Regions from separate parts of the Shewanella sp. 1311 genome, predicted to be linked through region 1. Evidence: riboswitches for the same ligand, from Rfam matches in the RefSeq annotation. Region 1 holds a riboswitch; the other holds the start of a gene.
What was found. Region 1 has a riboswitch for cyclic di-GMP ahead of gbpA (N-acetylglucosamine-binding protein GbpA). Riboswitches for the same ligand answer to the same signal wherever they lie in the genome.
Positions count from the first base shown of each region.

Region 2: linked by a shared signal. The riboswitch ahead of AC5YB3_RS05145 (glycosyl hydrolase family 18 protein) and the one ahead of gbpA (N-acetylglucosamine-binding protein GbpA) in region 1 are both predicted to bind cyclic di-GMP.

Region 1 covers NZ_CM181686.1:1,573,199-1,583,257, reverse strand. Annotated here, with positions in the region: gene exeM (extracellular exonuclease ExeM) at 1-1,337, shown strand, start outside; gene AC5YB3_RS07260 (hypothetical protein) at 1,448-1,903, shown strand; gene AC5YB3_RS07255 (PaaI family thioesterase) at 2,009-2,446, shown strand; gene AC5YB3_RS07250 (YgjV family protein) at 2,548-2,790, shown strand; gene katB (catalase KatB) at 3,130-4,605, shown strand; gene AC5YB3_RS07240 (TMEM165/GDT1 family protein) at 5,012-5,566, opposite strand; cyclic di-GMP riboswitch class I at 5,978-6,077, shown strand; gene gbpA (N-acetylglucosamine-binding protein GbpA) at 6,200-7,645, shown strand; gene AC5YB3_RS07230 (aromatic amino acid transport family protein) at 8,211-9,386, shown strand; gene AC5YB3_RS07225 (S46 family peptidase) at 9,682-10,059, shown strand, end outside.
Region 2 covers NZ_CM181686.1:1,125,478-1,135,536, forward strand. Annotated here, with positions in the region: gene AC5YB3_RS05135 (short-chain fatty acid transporter) at 1-1,131, opposite strand, end outside; gene bamJ (BamJ family beta-barrel-assembly machinery protein) at 1,366-1,836, shown strand; gene AC5YB3_RS05145 (glycosyl hydrolase family 18 protein) at 1,934-4,540, opposite strand; cyclic di-GMP riboswitch class I at 4,655-4,743, opposite strand; gene AC5YB3_RS05150 (ROK family protein) at 5,056-5,841, opposite strand; gene AC5YB3_RS05155 (aminopeptidase P family protein) at 6,234-8,021, shown strand; gene AC5YB3_RS05160 (HD-GYP domain-containing protein) at 8,263-9,528, opposite strand.

The DNA of each region.
Region 1 (10,059 bases):
TTGGTTACAGCTACGGTGCTTATCGTTTAGTGGCAACTAACACTATTACTGCGGGTGATTTTATCCGTGGTGATGATAGAACTGATGCCCCAAGCGTCGCCACTAAGGGCGATTTGCGCGTGGCTAGTTTTAACGTGTTGAACTTCTTTAACGATGTTGATGGTGGTGATACCAATCCATCAGGTAATAACCGTGGCGCCCTAACGCTGGAAGAAATGGTGCTACAACGTACTAAAATCGTTAGCGCTATTACTGCCATGAACGCCGATATCGTCGGTCTGATGGAAATTGCCAACAACGGTTTTGGTGAGAAGAGTGCGATTAAAAACTTAGTCGATGCACTGAACGAGAAGCAAACGCCTGAAAACGCTTATAGCTTTGTTGAAATCACCGACGCCGACAAGTATGACGGCAAGTATTTTGGCACAGATGCTATCACTGTGGGCATGTTATACCGCGGCGGCAAAGTGACCTTAGCAGGTGCTGCTCAAGCTATCGATACTCCTGAGCAACATGCCAGTGCTGGCAGCGTGACTCGTACTAAAGATGGCAAAACTGAGACAAACCCAGGTAACGATGCTTACCAACGTCACAGCTTAGCGCAAACCTTTAAAATCCATGATGAGTCGCTGACCGTAGTCGTTAACCATCTGAAATCTAAAGGCTCAGGCTGTTTAGAAGATTGGGCTAACTTCGAAGAGTCAGTCGATCCTGCCGATCAACAGGGCAAGTGTAATGCTTTCCGCGTATCTGCTGCCAAAGTCTTGGGTGAAACGCTAAAAGACGTGAAGGGCGACTTACTGATCATCGGTGATATGAATGCCTACGGCATGGAAGATCCTATCCGTGTGCTGACCGACTTTGATGCGAGCAAGTCAGATCGTGACATCATGACCGCTTCGTGGACGACGCTCGATGGCAAAGTATTTGAACGCCAAGGCAGCAAGATTGAAAAAGGCTATGGCCTGATCAACTTGAACACGAAAGCCCACGGTGCAGGCACTTACTCTTACAGCTATAACGGCGAGCTAGGCAACTTAGACCACGCTTTAGCCAATGCTAGCTTAGCCAAACGTTTAGTGGATATTGAAGATTGGCACATCAACTCAGTGGAATCTAACCTGTTTGAATACGGTAAGAAGTTCTCTGGTGATCTGGCTAAATCTGAAAATGCGTTCTCTGCATCGGACCACGATCCTGTGATCGTTGCCTTAAGCTACCCAGCGCCAGTAGTGCCACCAAAACCTGATCCAACGCCTAAAGATGATGGCGGTGCTTTGGGTTATTTAGGTTTAGCACTGATGTCCTTGTTTGGTTTACAACGTCGTCGCCGTTAACCTGTGTAACGGGTGAACTCACAAGTGTTATTTGTGAGCTAGACTGAAACGAAGGGATGGTTCGCCATCCCTTTTTTAGTTGTTTTTTTCAGTTTTTATTAGGAGTGAGTATGGATACAGTCTCAAATCCGCTGAAAACCATTAAAGCGAAAGCGCCACTGTGGTTTTACTTTGTCGCAACGCTCAGTTTATTGTGGAATATCATGGGGCTGATGGCCTTTGTGATCCAAATGACCATGACGCCGGATGCCTTGGCGCAAATGAGCCCAGATCAAATCAAACTCTATGAAACCACGCCGGCTTTCGTTGATGCGATATTTGGCTTTGCTGTGGTGTCGGGCGTTCTAGGCTGCCTATTGTTGTTTTTACGAAAATCCCTTGCCTATAAAGTGCTGGTTGCCTCGCTTATCGCGGTTTTGTTGCAAATGAGCTATGTGTTTTGCATTCAACAAGCGGCTGTGGTGCTGGGGGCTGACGCGTTAATCATGCCGAGTGTGGTGGTGATTTGGGGATTGTTTCTCGTCTGGTTTAGTCGGCTGAGTGTTACTAAACAATGGTTAGTTTGAGTCTTATTTTTGCCGAGATTGACGGGACTGGCTTAGCGCAAACTAGTTGAACTTCATCCACTTCGCAGTAAACTGCTGATTGGTTTTATTGACTAGGAAGTTGCAATGAGTATTTGGTTTAGAGCTGTCACGTTAGAGGATTGCGCGCGTTTAGATGCCGGTATGGGCGGCAAAGGCACCTTGATGCAGACCTTAGGGATTGAGATCAGTGAGATTGGCGACGATTACATGAAGGCAACTATGCCAGCCAGTCCAGCAGTACATAACCCTTTGGGGATAGTCCATGGCGGCGCGAATGTCGCGCTTGCTGAAACCGTTGCTAGCTATGCGGCAAATTTCGCGGTGGATTTTGAGCAGTACTATTGTGTCGGTCAAGAAATTAACGCTAACCACTTACGGGCTTCCCGTAATGGGCTATTAACTGCCACGGCTAAGCCTATTCATTTAGGAAAACGCAGCTCTGTATGGGAAGTGTTAATCCATAACAGCGCCGGTGAACTGACCTGTATTTCACGGATGACGGCGGCTGTCGTTAAACGCTAAATGCTAAATGCTAAGTGCTAAGTGCAATAGCCCGGCCTATTTCTTGTGGTGAATGGCGTATCAATCGTTTGATTTAAATAATATATAAATAAGGATTGGATATGGATAACGCGACAATTTGGGAATGGGTTGGTTATTTAGCGTCTGTGGTCGTCGCAATATCACTGATGATGTCGAACATCAAAAAACTGCGCTGGTGGAATCTCATCGGCGCGGCTTTATTTGTGGCCTACGGCGTGGCAATTGGGGCTTATCCTGTTGCCTTAGTGAACTTTTTTATCGTGCTGATTGACACTTATTATCTGGTTAAGCTTTACCGCGAAGCCGACTCTCCCGCCAGTTAATGGCAACGCATCATCTTTCTCCGCTTGCTTGTACCGCACTTTGCTTTACAGCACTCCGCTTCATCGCAGCGAGCAGCCATGTTGGTTTTCAACCGCATCTTAAATGATGTGAGCGAATCATTGGCTGTGAGTCCGCGCAATCGTTTATCTACTTTGCTATCTCGCTTCTAATCTTTTTTGTAGATTGCATGAATCTAGTTTAATCGTTTTATTCTTTGTTGGTAATTATCTATTCTTGCTCCATCGACAACACGTCGCAGCCAAGGAGATAAACCATGGCCACCATTTACGATTTAATTGAAACCTGGTTAACCAGCAATCAAGACTAAGGAGCAGGGCATGAGTCAACAACATCAAACAAGTCAGTACTTAACGAGCCAAAGTGGTGCCCCAGTGGCCGACGATCAAAACTCACTGTCGGCGGGTGAACGTGGTCCTTTGCTATTACAGGATTGGCATTTAATTGAAAAGTTAGCCCATTTCAACCGTGAGCGTATCCCTGAACGTATCGTGCATGCCAAAGGTACCGGTGTTTACGGCACATTTACTCTGACCAAAGATTTAAGCGATTACACCATTGCCGACCATTTCAATGGCGTTGGTAAGCAAACTGAAACCTTCATTCGTTTCTCGACCGTAGGTGGCGAAATGGGTTCAGCCGATGCTGAGCGCGATCCACGCGGTTTTGGTTTACGTTTCTATACAGCTCGCGGTAATCACGATATTGTGGGTAATAATACGCCGACTTTCTTTTTGCGTGACGGGATTAAGTTCCCAGACTTTATCCATACGCAAAAGCGTAATCCCCAGACAAACTTAAAAGATCCACAAGCCATGTGGGACTTTTGGTCATTGAACCCTGAAGCCATGCATCAAGTGACCATTTTGATGTCGGATCGCGGTATTCCGGCCAACTACCGTCAAATGCACGGTTATGGTTCACACACTTTCTCGTTGTGGAATGCTAAGGGCGAGCGTTTCTGGGTGAAGTTCCACTTTAAGTCCCAGCAAGGCGTGGTCAACTTAACCAACGAACAGGCTGATAAATTAAAGGGGATAGATCCCGATTCATCACAGCGCGATATGGTGGTGGCGATTACCGATGGCAATTTCCCGCGTTGGACTGTTAACGTGCAGATCATGCCTGAGGCGGATGCCAATATTTACCATATCAATCCATTTGATTTAACTAAGGTTTGGCCACATAGCGACTATCCATTGCTTGAGATTGGGGTGTTAGAGCTGAATCGTCTGCCACAAAACTACTTTGCCGAAGTTGAGCAAGTGGCATTGGCGCCCAGCAATTTGGTTCCCGGTGTTGGAGCTTCACCCGACAAGATGTTGCAAGCGCGTTTATTTGCCTATGCTGATGCCCAGCGTTACCGCATTGGTGCCAACTACAACCAGTTACCGGTGAACTGCCCACATGCCGCTAAGGCAAATCACCATCAACGTGCGGGCGCTATGGCGGGCACACAATGTCCTTACCATGGCAGCCAAACGGGTGCCGATGCCACGGCAAACTATGGCCCGAACAGCACTGCGGATGCTCTGGTTGAACCGGTAAACTTTACCGAGCCACCACTGCGTTTAGAAGGCGAGGCGGCGCGTTATAGCCGTTATAACCAAGACGACTACACCCAAGCGGGTAATCTGTATCGTATTTTCTCAGAAGCGGAGAAAGCACGCTTAGTGGCAACGATTTCAGGCTCACTAAGTCAAACAAGCTTAGATGTGCAGCAACGTATGCTGGCACATTTCGAACAAGCCGATGCGGATTACGGTCAACGTATTAGAACGGCATTAGGATTATAAACTGCGTTTCTAAGAAGTTAAGCTTCTAAGTCGACACTGTTTATCTCAATAAAACCGTCGTAAGTAGAAAGGCCAGTGATGTTTATCACTGGCCTTTTTGTTGCGGCAATTCAAGCTTTAAAGCATTTATACCAATCACATTAAATATCTAATCAGTTCAGAGCCTCACAGGCATTTCAATCCAAGGCGCATTGACGCAGAAATGGTTATTCCCTTTTAAGTCAATGCAACACAGGAGTGGGATGCCTGTGTTGCTCCCGAAGGGCGGCTGATGTTAACGGCATGGCAACGCGCTTTATACTGCGTTTAAGGCTTTAGACAGAGCACCACTATGCCTTCAAGCCTTCGCCTTGTCCAAAGCGCGTTGAACTCCCGCTGAATGAACAGATATTTATTACGATTGGTATTAGAACAACAGAGTGACAACGCCTAAGAGTGCGAACAATACGGCGCAGCCGCGGTGTATCCACAACATAGGTAATTTTTCGGCGCTGAAATGGCCTGCGATCACCACAGGTACGTTGGCAAGCAGCATGCCTAAGGTTGTACCTGCAACCACCATAGTTAATGAATCGTATTTTGCAGCTAACACTACCGTTGCGATTTGCGTTTTATCCCCCATCTCGGCGATGAAAAACAGGATAAAGGTGGCGAGGAAGGGGCCCATTTTATAGAAACGGCTCTCTTCAGCATCGACTTTATCTGGGATTAACACCCAAAGGGCTATCGCGAAGAATGACGCGGCAACTAAATAGCGGGCAAGATCTGGGCTGACCCAGTTAATCGCCCATTGGCCAATCCACGCGGCGGCAAAATGGTTGAATAACGTTGACAGAAAAATGCCTAAAATAATGGCGGTTTTATTTTTAAATCTTGCGGCGAGAATAAGTGCAAGTAATTGAGTTTTATCGCCAATTTCGGCAATAGCAACCGTAAAGGTTGATGCAAGTAGGGCTTCCAAGTGTGATCCTTTAGGGGTGGTTAAGACATAAGCACAATAAACCGTCCACCCCTAGGTGCAGTCATTGTGCTCAGGTCTTGCTGGGCAAATCGATGATTTGCTGTGAACACCATGGCGTGTGGCCAAGTATGTTGATGTTCACCCTAGATGACGATGGCTCGAAATCCAGTTAGCTACTCCCCCGAAGCGAGGTGGGCATTATACCTAAGTGAACTTCGGTTTCAAGCACGAGTTTATCGCAGTAGGCACGAATGGATGTTTGACAGGTGTCAGAAAAATACCGCGCAACATTCTGTAATTATCTGAATGTAAATGGGTTAATTTTTTGACAGCGTTGTCTTTTGTTGCTAATTTAGCCAAGTCATTTCTACTTGATTACATACTATTAACTCGTAGTGATTCGATGACACCTACCGTATTTGGCAAACTAATTGAAAAGTTAGGACGCAAAGCTTCCGGTCTAAGGTTGTAAATGGATTTTTTAGTGAACTAAGATAGCGGAGTTGCCGCAGAATTCGATTTCTGTGAAAGATAAACGACTGCTGTTTAATGCTGTTGTTTGCCCAAATACCACTTTTATACCTAAGCCCAAGCCAATACTGGCAAAGATGGGTGCAAATGGAGTGCATTAAAGTGGCAAATCCTACTTTTTTTTCCCCTGTTTCTAAATTGAGTTTATTGGCCGCCGCAGTGATGGCGGCAAATACATTTGTGAGTATTTCTGTACAGGCACACGGTTATGTTGTGGCGCCAGAGTCACGTTCCTATGCCTGTAAAACCGGCAATAATACCAACTGTGGCGCGGTGCAATGGGAACCGCAAAGCGTTGAAGGACCATCGGGTTTTCCTGAGTCAGGTCCTGCGGATGGCAAACTGGCGAGTGCGGGTAATGGTGCTTTCTCGCCTTTAGATGAACAGAGTCCCAGCCGTTGGTCAAAGACAGATATTAAAGCGGGCTGGAATAAGTTCAGTTGGCAGTTCACTGCCAATCATGTCACCCGCAATTGGCGTTATTATTTAACTCGCCAAGATTGGAATCAAAACCAAGCTTTAAGCCGTGCGAGCTTTGACTTAGCGCCATTCTGCGTAGTCGATGGTGGCATGGTGCAGCCGCCTAAGTTAGTGACCCATGACTGTTATGTGCCAGAAGGTCGCAGCGGTTATCAAGTGATTCTAGCCGTGTGGGAAGTGGGTGATACCACCAACAGTTTCTACAATGCTATCGATGTGAACTTAGATTCGGGTCCCGTCGTACCGGGTGAATGGCTCGATGTGGGCGACATCAATCCGTCACTCGATCTCAAGGCGGGCGATAAAGTGATGACCCGAGTGTTCGATGCCAATGGTGAGCAACCGGCTAAACAAACAGTCATTACCATTAGCGATGCGACTCAAGGTGATAAACAAAATTGGCCTTTCCTATTAGCGAGCGCGATTAATGCCCAGCAGTCTCAGTTAAAAGCGGGACAAAAAAATGCATCAGGTGTGATTGAGCCTGTGTATGGCAAAAACGACATTTTTACTGCGACGACTTCAGGTATTGAGCGTGTCGAAGTGGGATTTGATCTGGCGCCCGCACCGGGCAACAGCTTAGAAGTCACTTCACTTGCCGACGATTATCAAATTATCGACGGCGCGGCGCAGGTTCGTTTTGACGTCACCAGCAATGCTGAAATGTTAGTGTCTGCGTATTTGTTTAGCCACGATGGCACGGCTGCCGGTTTTGTCAGCCAAACCGTTAACAATACCAGCGCGAGCTTAGTGTTAGACGTGGTTGCGCCTAAAGCTGGACATTATCACTTGCAGGTTAAAGCTGAGCCTAAACAAGGTGATGTTATTCAGCAGAACTTTGATCTCTTCTTAAAGGATCAAGCACCAACGCCGGAAGCGGATTTTGTCTTCCCTGAAGGGGTGAAAGGTTACGTTGCGGGCACCACAGTGTTACAGCCTAAAAATGGCAAAGTGTATCAATGTAAGCCATTCCCCTATAGCGGCTATTGCATGCAGTGGTCGGCTTCTGCCACAGGATTTGAGCCAGGTGTTGGCGCTTCTTGGACGATGGCGTGGACTGAGCAGTAAATTAACATGTTGAGTTAATCGATTCCCAACATGATGTGATTGGGCTTAAACACAGCGAATATGTTTAAGCCCATATTCAGCGCGTTCGCGACAGTCAAAATATACGTTTTACCTCGATTCACCACAATGCGGCATCCCACGTATTTCCAACAAAGGTAGCGATTTTGTTGGCTTGTATGTTTTCGTTTACCACAGCGCTATTAAGTTGTTACCGTACAGTGCGCGACTTATCTTTGTTCACAACTGGCTTGCCCACTGGGTTTGGCTCTGTTAATGTCCCAAACTATCTATTTTACCTATGTTGTTATTAGGATTATCACAATTGAAAGTCATGCCACTTTTATGCAACCGATTTAGTTAGCCTCAATGGCTACTGGGTTGAAATATTCAAAAGCTATTGGGGCCAATTGATCTGCAGGAATGAGATCCGATTGGATGCTTTTTGAAGCTGCTTTAAGTGATGTGTTGCTTATTTCGATTTAAGACGCAAGGCTTTATCGGTTCAAATCTTACTCAAATAAAATAATAATTAATCATTGAACAGGACTATTGTGTGAATTCAAAAATGTTAGGCTCGATCGCCATCGTTGCCGGGACGGCCATTGGCGCAGGCATGTTAGCCTTACCTTTAGCCACCGCGGCTTTAGGTATTATTCCAGCGTTAGTGTTACTCGTCGTTATTTGGGGCGTATCTGCCTATACCTCATTATTGATGCTCGAAATTAACTTACGCACTGGCGTAGGTGATAACGTGCATGCCATTACGGGTAAATTGCTGGGTAAAAAAGGCCAGATAATTCAAGGCGCTTCTTTCTTAAGTTTATTATTTGCCTTGACTGCGGCTTATCTAACCGGTGGGTCATCGCTATTAGTGCTTAAAGCGAAGAACATGTTCGATATCGTACTCGATAATCAAGTCGCCGTATTGTTGTTTACCTTAGTGCTGGGTGGGTTTGCGGCGCTCGGTGTGGCTTGGGTCGATAAAGTGTCCCGCTTCCTGTTTTCGTTAATGATTTTACTGCTGGTGGTTGTGGTGTTATTTCTCCTGCCTGAAGTCAGTATTGCCAGCATGGCAACGGGCGCGATTGCCGAGTCTATGACCAGCAGTTGGATGGCGGCGATTCCAGTAGTGTTTACTTCTTTTGGTTTCCACGTTTGTATCGCCACTTTAGTGCGTTATCTGGATGGTGATGCAGTTTCACTGCGTAAGGTATTGTTAATCGGTTCGACGATTCCACTCGCTTGTTATGTGCTTTGGCTATTGGTGACCTTAGGCACAGTAGGCGGCTATGAAGTGAGTGGTTTCGAAGGTTCATTACCGTCATTGGTGACGGCATTGCAGGATATTGCCCATACGCCTTGGATCAGCAAATGTATTTCGTTATTCGCCGATTTAGCCCTAGTGACCTCATTCCTCGGGGTGACCTTAAGCCTGTATGACTTTGTCGCCGAGTTAACCCGTGCTAAAGAGACGTTTGCCGGCCGTATACAGACCTGGCTGTTGACCTTCATTCCGCCAGTATTATGTGCTCTGTATCTGCCAGAAGGCTTTGTGGCGGTACTGGGATTCGCAGCCGTGCCATTGGTGGTGATGATCATCTTCTTGCCAATCGTGATGGCATTGCGTCAACGCCAAACACAACCGGGCGGTTATCAAGTGTCGGGTGGTTCTGCGGGCTTAGTGATGGCAGGTTTGTTAGGCGCTGTGATTGTGGGCGCCCAGCTATTTGTTGCAATCTAACGGCTTGGTATTTAGCTCGCAGCTAGCGTCAGCATTGTAGCGAACACCGCGGGGTAACTTTGATGGAATGTAGCTGATGGAATGTATTTGCTTTGTAAGCGAATTTTTCTGAGTCTGTTATAAAGTGTATCCGATGTGATAAAGTCAGGCCCCGGCCTGACTTTTTGCTTTTTAGGTTTTAAAGCGAGTGATGCTGGGTTTTAATACAGTGACTTAAGATAAAAACAACACGATTAAAACGAGAACATGGCCCAGCTTGCGCGTGGCTTCATTCACATAAAACGGACTTAACACAATGAAAAAATGGTTACTCACAGTTGCCGTGGCCGCCAGTTTTGGCGCTCAGGCTGACGAAGGTATGTGGCAGCCCCATCAGCTGCCCGCTATGGCCGATGAGCTTAAAGCAAAAGGGCTAGAAATTGATGCAAAATCGATTTCAAAACTCACTGAATTCCCAATGAACGCAGTGATCAGCCTTGGTGGCTGTACCGCGTCATTCGTATCGCCAAAAGGCTTGGTGGTCACTAATCATCACTGTGCCTATGGTGCGATTCAATACAACTCCACCCCAGAAAAAAACCTGCTGCAAGATGGTTTTTTAGCTAAGACCTTCGCCGATGAATTACCTGCCACACCGGGTTCACGTGTGTACGTGACCGAAGATGTGACCAAT
Region 2 (10,059 bases), 450 kb from region 1:
CACGGCCCATTGACCCCCTCCCGATGGCACAAAAATATTTACAATTCCCGCGCTAATAAAGCTCCAAAATGGCAGGCTCTCGGCACTGGCTATGGCCACAAAACCTTCCGAAATACTTTGGGCTAAACCCGACTGCACCATCACCGCCATAATGCCCGCATAGAAAGGGAATTGGATCACAATCCCTGCGCCGCCCTTAATGGCCTCATTCAAGCTGGTTAATAAACTGCGTGGCGTTTGATGTAAGAGGATGGCGAGAAACAAGAATAAGAAGTTCACTAAGTTAAGGTTTAAGCTGCCGCCCTGTACCCAAAAGTAATAGCCTAAGTACACAAGCCCTGCGCCACCCACGCTCCAGCCGAGTAAGCGGCTATTTTCTAACTTATCCGCAGGACGGTTTTCAGGCTGACGCTCGCTCACATTGGCAGGGTTAAGCTCCAGCGCCGAAGTTGCTGGTTCGCTGCCTTTGTCATCAAGGGCGCTTGGGTCGACATAAATGCTGTCCTTGCCTTCAGGCAACATAAAGCGATTCACTAAGGGCATGACCACAAACAGAATCGCCACTAACAATAAGTTAAAGCTCGCGAAAATGGTTTCACTGGTGGGGATAATGCCAATTTGTGCTTCGGAGAAATGCCCCGCCGTTGCTATGGTTAACGGGATAGAACCCGCAAGCCCACCATGCCAAACCACAAAGCCAGAATAGGCGCTGGCGACCAGCAGCCGATAATCCACTTGCACTTTACGAGCTAAGGCTTTTGCAAATAGCGCGCCCACCACTAGCCCGAATCCCCAGTTAACCCAACTGGCGGCCAGTGAGACCAAGGTTACTAAAATAATGGCTTGCGGTGCCGATTTAGCGAACCCCGCAATCGCATCGAGCAGCTTTTTAATCGGCGGTGAGCTTGCCAGCATGAATCCCGCCACCAGCACTAACAGCATCTGCATCGAAAAGCTCAACAAGGTCCAAAAGCCATCGCCCCAGTAATTGATGACTTCCAGCGGAGTTTTGTGTTCTGCGACCACAGCTGCAATTAACACCACTAAGGTGAGTAAAAGGACGAAAATATAGGGATCGGGTAGATATCGGTCGACGAGTTTGACCAAAGGTTTTGCCGCTTTGTTTAGCATAGACTTTCCTTGTTTATTATCTAAATTCTAGTTTTTATCTGTTTTTATTGAATTTTTATTGAGTCTTAAGCCCACAGATTAAGCGATATCTAAAGCGGGATAAAGTCTTGAGGGGATTTTTAAAGCCTTGAACTGGTAGCACCAGATAGCAAGCCCAAAACACGGGCGAGTGCCGATAGCATCTCAAGCTAAAAAACTGATAATATGGCGAAAATTAACTAAGGTGCTCTTTATATGAAAATGTTACTTGCCGTTGCTGTGATTGCTGGGGTGATTTTTTACTTCTTTACCTCGATGAACGGCCAAAAAGCCGCCCAAGAGAATATCCGTTTAGGCAATGAATTTTTAACGCAAAACAAAACCAAAGAAGGTGTCATCACCACAGCTTCGGGTTTGCAATATCAAGTGTTAACTAAGGGCGATGGTACTGTTCATCCTAAAGCCAGCGATACAGTGACAGTGCATTACCATGGCACTTTGATCGACGGTACTGTGTTTGATAGTTCAGTTGATCGCGGTGAGCCTATCGCATTTCCGCTTAATCGGGTGATTAAAGGCTGGACCGAGGGCGTACAACTTATGGTCGTTGGCGATAAAGTGCGTTTCTTTATCCCGAGTGAACTCGCCTACGGCAACAGCAGCACGGGCAAGATTGGCGGTGGTTCAGTGCTCATTTTTGATGTAGAACTGCTTAAGATTGATTAAATCTGTCTGCAATGAGCCTAATCGCGTCATAAAAAGCCCTGCATTATCGCAGGGCTTTTTGTCTCTATAACTCAAATAATATTAGTATGTTGGATGATTAAGGACAGCTTGCAGCGCCAATATCAACCCACACCGCCGCAACGCCAGGTACATCACCTTTAGTCCAGTAACTCGCCTTCCACACACGACCGTTATAGCTGGTGGTTTGACCGCCGTTATACACCACACCCGCATCCCAACCGAGATCAACTTGGCTGAGTAGCTGCCATTGATCAGCGGTGCGGGATGGCGTATTGCCCTGCGTCCAGTACTTCGCTTTCCATACCAACTGACTGTGGCTCACAGTATCGCCCGTGTTGTACACCACACTGGTTTGCCAAGCAGGATAGTTACCGGCATTAGGATCGGTTGCATCACAACCACCACCGATCACTTTTGGCGTCACGGTGAGATTCGTCGATGCGCTCGCATCTAAGGCACCATCAGAAACCAGCACGCTCAAACCATAGCTGGTCGCTTCGGTGACATTAGGCCCAGTGACCACTAAGGTGGCACTATTTTGTCCGGTTGCCGACACGCCAGCGGGCACAGTCCAAGCGTAAGTTAAGGCATCACCGTCGGCATCAGAGGCACTCGCCACTATGCTAACAGTTTTACCCGCTTCCACTGTTGCAGTGGCAGCTACACTCACCACGGGAGCTTGGTTCGGAGTATCCGCCTTATTGGTCACTGTCACTGAATCTGTGGCAGATAACCCTTCTGGATCAGTGACTTTAAGACTAAAACTATAGGCAACATCAGTTTGCGTTGCAGCCAATTGAATTGCCGCATTCGCCATATCGGCGTTTGTGATGGCAATCGTTGGGCCAGACACTTGAGTCCAAAGATACGTTAGCGCCTCATTTTCAGGATCCCGCGATCCGCTACCATTGAGCACCACATCGGCGGGACCTGTGACATTCACATCCGCACCCGCATTGGCAATCGGCGCTTTATTCACCGGTGGCGTAGTTCCTTCGCCATGGCCTAAACCTTCGTGCATCGCATTTAAAATATCGCCGTTATCGGCATCAATTTCCCATGCAAATAAACCACCTAGCTGATTGGCAAGCACATATTGGCCCTTGGCTTTAACGGAACGAGCATCATCGAAAGTGATTAAATCCCCCGTAGATGCCTTGAACAGTGATGGCGCCTCGGCCGTTTCATCATAGCTGTAAGTCCAACCGCTCCCCATGTACTCGTTCACTATCTGGCGATAATCCACCACGCCATCTTCCCATGTGCCTTTCACTTTGCCCGTCGCTGTCCCTGTGAATGGGTTATTACCCGAGTAGCCATTAACGCCTGTCCAGCCGCGGCCGTACATAGCGGCACCAACCACAATTTTTCCAGGGGTAACACCTTGAGCTAACAGAGCTTTAATACCCTTGTCTGTGGTGTAGCGGGTATCAGGATCCCAACTAGCCTCATAAAGATTGGTTTGATGACCGAGTTCAGTGTTCGTCCAACCGCCATTGAAGTCGTAACTCATCAAGAAGATGTAATCCATGTACTGCTGAGCAGCCTGATAATCGACCTTTGCCATTTTTTGAGCATCGATACCAATTGCGGAAGTCAGTTCATAGGTACGACCCGTCTCAGCACTTAACTCGTCGAGCATGGCGCGCAGTTCACGCATCAGGATTACATAGGTTTCACCGTCATTGGCATTACCTAAGTTTGGATTCGCACCGCCACCACCTGGATATTCCCAATCAATGTCGACACCATCAAAGAACTTCCACGTTTGCAGGAATTCCTTCACCGATGCGACAAAGGTATCGCGCTTAGTTTTATCGCCAAAGTAGAAGAAGGGATCAGATAGCGTCCAGCCACCGACCGAAGGCAAAATCTTTAGATCGGGATGGGCTTGCTTCAGCGCCATCAATTGACCGAAGTTGCCTTTGTAGGGATCAGAGTAGTCACTCACGCCCGCCTGTGGCATTTGGACCGCCGCCCAAGGATCGTGGATAGCGACTTTAAAATCTTCACGGCCACTACAGGCACGTTGCAACGCTTGGAAACTGCCGTCGATTTCTTTCAAACTATCGTTAATGCCATCACCACCACAAATAGGGGTAAAGCCATATAAAATATGAGTTAAGTTCTGTGCTGGGATCTTATCGACTGGGAACTTACGGCCGTACACACCCCATTCTACAAAGTAACTGCCGACCACTTTGCCCGACTTGTTAACGTATGGACGATTGTTTTCTTTAAGCGGAGCATTGAGTGGCACTAAATGGCTGCCATCGGTATCGGCCACGAGGATTTCTTTGGCATCGCTCGCCGTACAACCATCGCTGTTACACAGTTGCACTTGCATCTGATAACGGCCGCCTTTGTTCACCTTAAAGTTAGCGGTGCCCGAAGTGCCTGAGGGGCCCTCCCAAGCGACATTACCGTTGAGCAGCACTTGGGCTTTATTGCCCACATCGCCACTCCAAAGGTTCCAGCTGACGGACACGTCGGCGGCATCTTTAATGGTTACCAACTGATTGTAAGCCGTAGCAGCTTGATTAACTTCGATAATAGCGAACTTGGTTTCACCCCAACCTATAGTCGGTTTGCCGGGCGCTGCGGCAAATGCACTGGCACTCACGGTAGATGCCAGCGCCGATGCCACCAGCAAGGCTGATGTTGAAATTTGAGTCTTGAACATGAGATATCCCTATTGAATTTTTTATATGAATCAATAAGGCAAACAAAGCGTAGACAGGAAACAACACTCTCTTAAGACCATGCAACACGACAGACAATTGCACGAAGAAAAACCTGTGGTATCCCCGCTATCATAGGTACAGACGAACCCTTAGACCGGAGGCTTTGCGTCCCAGTTTTTCAACTGGTTTGCCTTTTACACGCAATGACAACGTTGTCATTGAGATAATCAGCATAGACGTAAGCGCAATAAAAATGCAACAAAATATTATCAACTAAGGTAATGGTCTGATAAGAAAGCAATTAAATACAGTTCAGCCATTTCTAATATTTACTTTGATAATTAAGGCTTTGCTGACTATTTTAGCCATAAAAAAACAGGACACGATAAGCCAAAGGCATCACCTGTCCTGTTATCAATTTCACTATTTATGCTGCTAATACTGCTTAAATTGCTAGGACTGAGCCGCTGTAATCTAATAATTCAAAACCATTAGCTAACAGCATCTATGATCCTTATGCACGAGGATAATCCCTTGCGAGCATCACAGATAAACCTCGGCACACTAAGGTTTCCATATCATCGACGCGGTTGATTTTCATCTCAGCTAAGGGCGCGCTCAATGCCATTTGCTTTAAGCTTTCGAGGCAGCCTTTGTAGTAAGGAACACTGTTCATCATGTTACCCGCGAGCCAAATCCGATTGGGATTAAACAAATTAACGGTCCACGCCAGCCCCATACCAAGGTAACTGCCCGCACGGTATAAATCATCCTGAGTAGTGATGTTACGGCTACGCACAGAATCGCCACTGGCGAGTTGTTCTAAACTAAATTCGCCTGATTCTGTCATCACGCGGCAATGGCCCAACTCCCCTGCCACCCCCGTCGCACCTGTAAAGGCTTGCCCATTAAACGCAATTGACATCCCTATCCCAGTGCCGCACATGACCAACAACTCACAGGCATATTTGGCATCGCACGTGGCTTGCATACCCGCATCCATATCGTTGCAAATAAACTTCAGCTCGCCTTGAGTTTTCACTGTGTCAAAACTCAAACCATTGAGTCCGGGTAACGATTTACAGGCAACCAAACGATTATTTTGTACGAGTCCTGGTACGCCAATCGCTAATTGGTAATGCTGTAAATCGTAATCGCGTTCAAGTGCAGCGATTTGATTATTTAACTCTTCAATTTTAAAACCTTCGCCTGTGGGGATTTTATATTGTTCTGTATGTCCCGCGAGCTGAAGTTCGAACAGGGCTGTCGTACCGCCCACATCTATTGTTAGTATTTGCATCGCTTACTCCACTGATACATGCGCCCCACTCTGACCCCGAGCGGAGATGGCAAATGTTAGCATAGGGTCCAAATGTTAGCGATTGAATAAAACTTAAGTCGCTAATTTGTAAGGAACAAGTCTACAAAAAATATGACTGACATTTTGTTTTACTCAGGTTTTATGCTAAGAATCACACAAATAAATTAAGGGTAAAACACTTAGCTTGCTCATCACAGTCAACACAAATTCACGATTGTATACAAAATCCTTTATTCGCTCCCCTTGCATCTCGCGCGTTAGGCTTGCGATAATCCGAGCTGGTTAGAACTCAAATCAACATAGACCTACTTATCCTTAGGCAAGCTTTGCCTACCGACTTGCACAGCGTGCCAGTCTCACTTGGAGCCCATATGTCACATTCTATCGCCAGCCGCCTCGACGCTATTCGCAGCGAATTATCTTCTGCCAATCTCGATGCTTTTATCATTCCCCGCGCCGACGAGTATCTGGGCGAATATGTGCCAGAACACAACGAACGTTTGTACTGGGCAACCCACTTTACCGGTTCGGCAGGCATGGCTATCGTATTGAAAGATAAAGCCGCAATATTTACCGACGGCCGTTATACGGTGCAAGTTCGTCTGCAAGTAGATGCTGCACTTTTCAGCTACGAAAGCCTGACAGACACGCCACAAATTGAATGGTTATGTGACACGCTACCAGCGGGGTCACGCATTGGCTTCGATGCACGCTTGCATACTTTAGCTTGGTTTGAAAATGCCAAAGCGACCTTAAACAAAGCCCAAATCGAATTAGTGGCAGTTGAGCAAAACCCTATCGATTTATATTGGCAGGATCGCCCCGCACCATCGAGTGCGCCAATCACGTTATTCAGTAACGAGAGTGCCGGTAAAACCAGTCTGCAAAAACGTAATGAAATTGGCGCCTTAGTGAAAAAAGCCGGTGCTGATGTCGCGTTGATCGCCGCCTTAGATTCTTTCTGCTGGTTGTTAAATATTCGCGGTAACGATGTGCCGCGTCTGCCTGTCGTGCTCGGCAGTGCCCTACTCCACGCTAATGGCGATATGCAGCTGTTTACCGATTTAAGCAAACTCCCTGAGGGCATTGAGGAGCATGTCGGTGCAGGCGTTAGCTTTAAAAGTGAAGCGTCCCTCGCCGATACGCTGGCGAGTTTATCAGGCGTTAAACTGCTTGCCGATCCAAACTCAGCTAACGCTTGGACACAAAACCTCGCCCGTGAAGCGGGGGCTAAATTGATTGCTGGCATTGATCCGGTTTCTTTGCCTAAAGCGCAGAAAAATCCCTCAGAACTTGCCGGAATGCGCGCTTGTCACATTCGTGATGGCGTTGCTGTGAGCCGCTTCCTTGCATGGTTAGATGCCGAAGTCGCCGCCAAGCGTATGCACGATGAAGCCACACTTGCCGATAAGTTAGAAAGCTTCCGCCTGCAAGATGAGCGCTATCGCGAGCCAAGTTTCGACACCATTTCTGCAGCGGGCCCCAATGCCGCCATGTGCCATTACAATCACAACAATGGCACACCAGCGATGATGACGATGGATAGCATCTACTTAGTGGATTCTGGCGCGCAATATATCGATGGCACCACAGATGTGACCCGTACTATTGCGATTGGCAAAGTCACTGATGAGCATAAAAAAATGGTCACGCTGGTGCTAAAAGGCCATATCGCGCTGGACCAAGCTCGCTTCCCTAAAGGCACTTCAGGCCAGCAACTCGATGCATTCGCCCGCCAATATTTATGGCAACATGGTTTTGATTACGACCACGGCACAGGCCATGGTGTGGGTCACTTTTTAAGTGTGCACGAGGGTCCACAGCGCATAGGTAAAAATGTCAACGGTATCGCACTGATGCCCGGCATGGTGCTTTCCAACGAGCCGGGTTACTACCGCACTGAGAGTTTTGGCATTCGCTTAGAAAACTTAGTCGTAGTGCAACACTGTGAAGCACTGAAAGGCGCAGAGCGCGAGATGTATGAGTTCGATGCACTGACTATGATCCCTATGGATGCCCGCCTAATCGATAAGAGCTTGCTAACACAAAGCGAAATTGACTGGTTCAATGCTTACCATCAGCAAGTGTTTAATACACTTTCGCCGCTGATGTCCGGTGATGAACTCGCGTGGTTAACGCAAGTAACTAAAGCGATTTAGAGCGATTTAGCACTCCTGCGGATAAGTAGCGATTTAAGTCGTCATTTAAATCATCTTCTACATCCGTTATATGCTACAAAATAAAACGCCCAAGGCTATGAGCCTTGGGCGTTTTTTTTAGCACTGCTTCTGTATTTTCAAGGCCTAGTCGTATTTCAATAGCATGCTTTCAGCTCATAGTTTCGAAACATGGTTTCAAAACACATTTTCAATTTCAAAACACGATTGTAAACATGAGCTGCTAGACCATAGTAGGCTGCGCCATAGGCTGATAAGCATCATCCAGCGATGCCTTAGATAACACTTCAAACTCGTGATGAATTACCATAAAACAATCGACTAACTCAGGATCGAAATGCTTACCTTTACCTTCAATCATTAAATCGATGGCTTCTTGGTGGCTAAAGGGTCGCTTATAACATCGCGGCGAAGTCAGCGCATCATAGACATCCACCAAGGCAACGATGCGCGCCGAAAGCGGAATATCCTCACCTTTCAACCCTAAGGGGTAACCACTACCATCCCACTTTTCATGGTGACCCGAAGCAATATCTTGGCCCATCTGAATAAAAGTACATTGGGGCGCATATTCCAACAAACTGCGTAACACTTGGCCACCAATCACAGGGTGGGCTTTGATCTGCTCAAACTCCTGCGGGGTTAATTTACCCGGTTTGAGCAGAATCGCATCGGCAATACCGACTTTACCTATGTCGTGCAAAATGGCCGATAGACTAATATCTTGAATAAAATCATCGTTCAATTCAGCCGGTGGATTGTCGGCCTGCAGTCGCTGCGCCGCGAGCATTTTTGAATACTGCCGCATACGTAATAAGTGCGCGCCCGTTTCGTTGTCTCTGTATTCGGCAAGTTTGGCTAACCCTAATACAGTCGCTTGGCGTGAGGCTAAGGTTGAATCGAGTGAATCCGCCAACTTACCTAATAAGTAAGTGATGGTTAGCGTCAACATGGCATTAGTTACAATAAAATTGACCACGACAACGGCCCAAATACCCAAACTGTAACCGTGAATATCAGGCCAGTTTAACCAGCCAAAGTGATAGGCAAGCCCAATCAGTACCAGACTCAGCCCATTTAAATATTGGGCATATAAGCTCGCGCGACTTCCTAAGAAAATGCCAACTAATGGCGGAAAGATAAATAACCAGAAGAACCCCGCACCCGATGGACCAATCGCAATCAAAAAACCAACGCCGATAGCAAACGCTAACAAACAACCACAGCCAAAACGCGTGCTATCAGCAAGCTTAGGAAAATACAGCAGAAACAGTAAAAACACATAAGCGAGCGTATCGAATACCACCATAGACCACAGATCGGCTATGACACATAAATACACGCTGGTGATATATACAGGCACACAGAGAAGTGCAAGAAAGCCAAATAGACGTCCAAAAATCAAACGTCGCCAATGGGGAAGTGCCGCTGCTGTCCCCAAGGACGCGGTAGCCAATTTAGCTACGCCACGTCTAAGTGATATCGCCATGGGAAAATCCTCTTATGTTGCATTCCCGCTATGAGCTAATGAAGCTGATCTTATGAACCTAAGCTAATGAACCTGAGTTAATAAACTAAAGGGTGCGAATAAGATGACAAAACTGAGGCAAAGCCAGATAAATCACACGCCCAGCAAGCCATAGTTTGTTGCCCATTAAAGAATAGACTAAGACGAATAAAGCGCCCGAATGAATGCCGCGATATGGCAACTGAATCAAGGACATTAGTCCAATATCGCCGAGCAGATTTAGTCGATAACATGAGCGTCTAATATCCACTCAATATCTGAGGAAAAATAACCCTATACAAAATACTGAAATTTACGTTTCAGCAGGATAAACGCTCGTTTAATTCCATTTTCGCATTACTTAAAAATTTTATATTTTGCAATAGCTTATAAATACAACGAACGATTGATTTTCATGGGTTAACCATCAAAAAGCGCTCTCCTATACCCATACAAAAATGATAGTCTTATCACATAACAAGCTTACCCCAATGAGAGTAAGCGCAAGAAAAT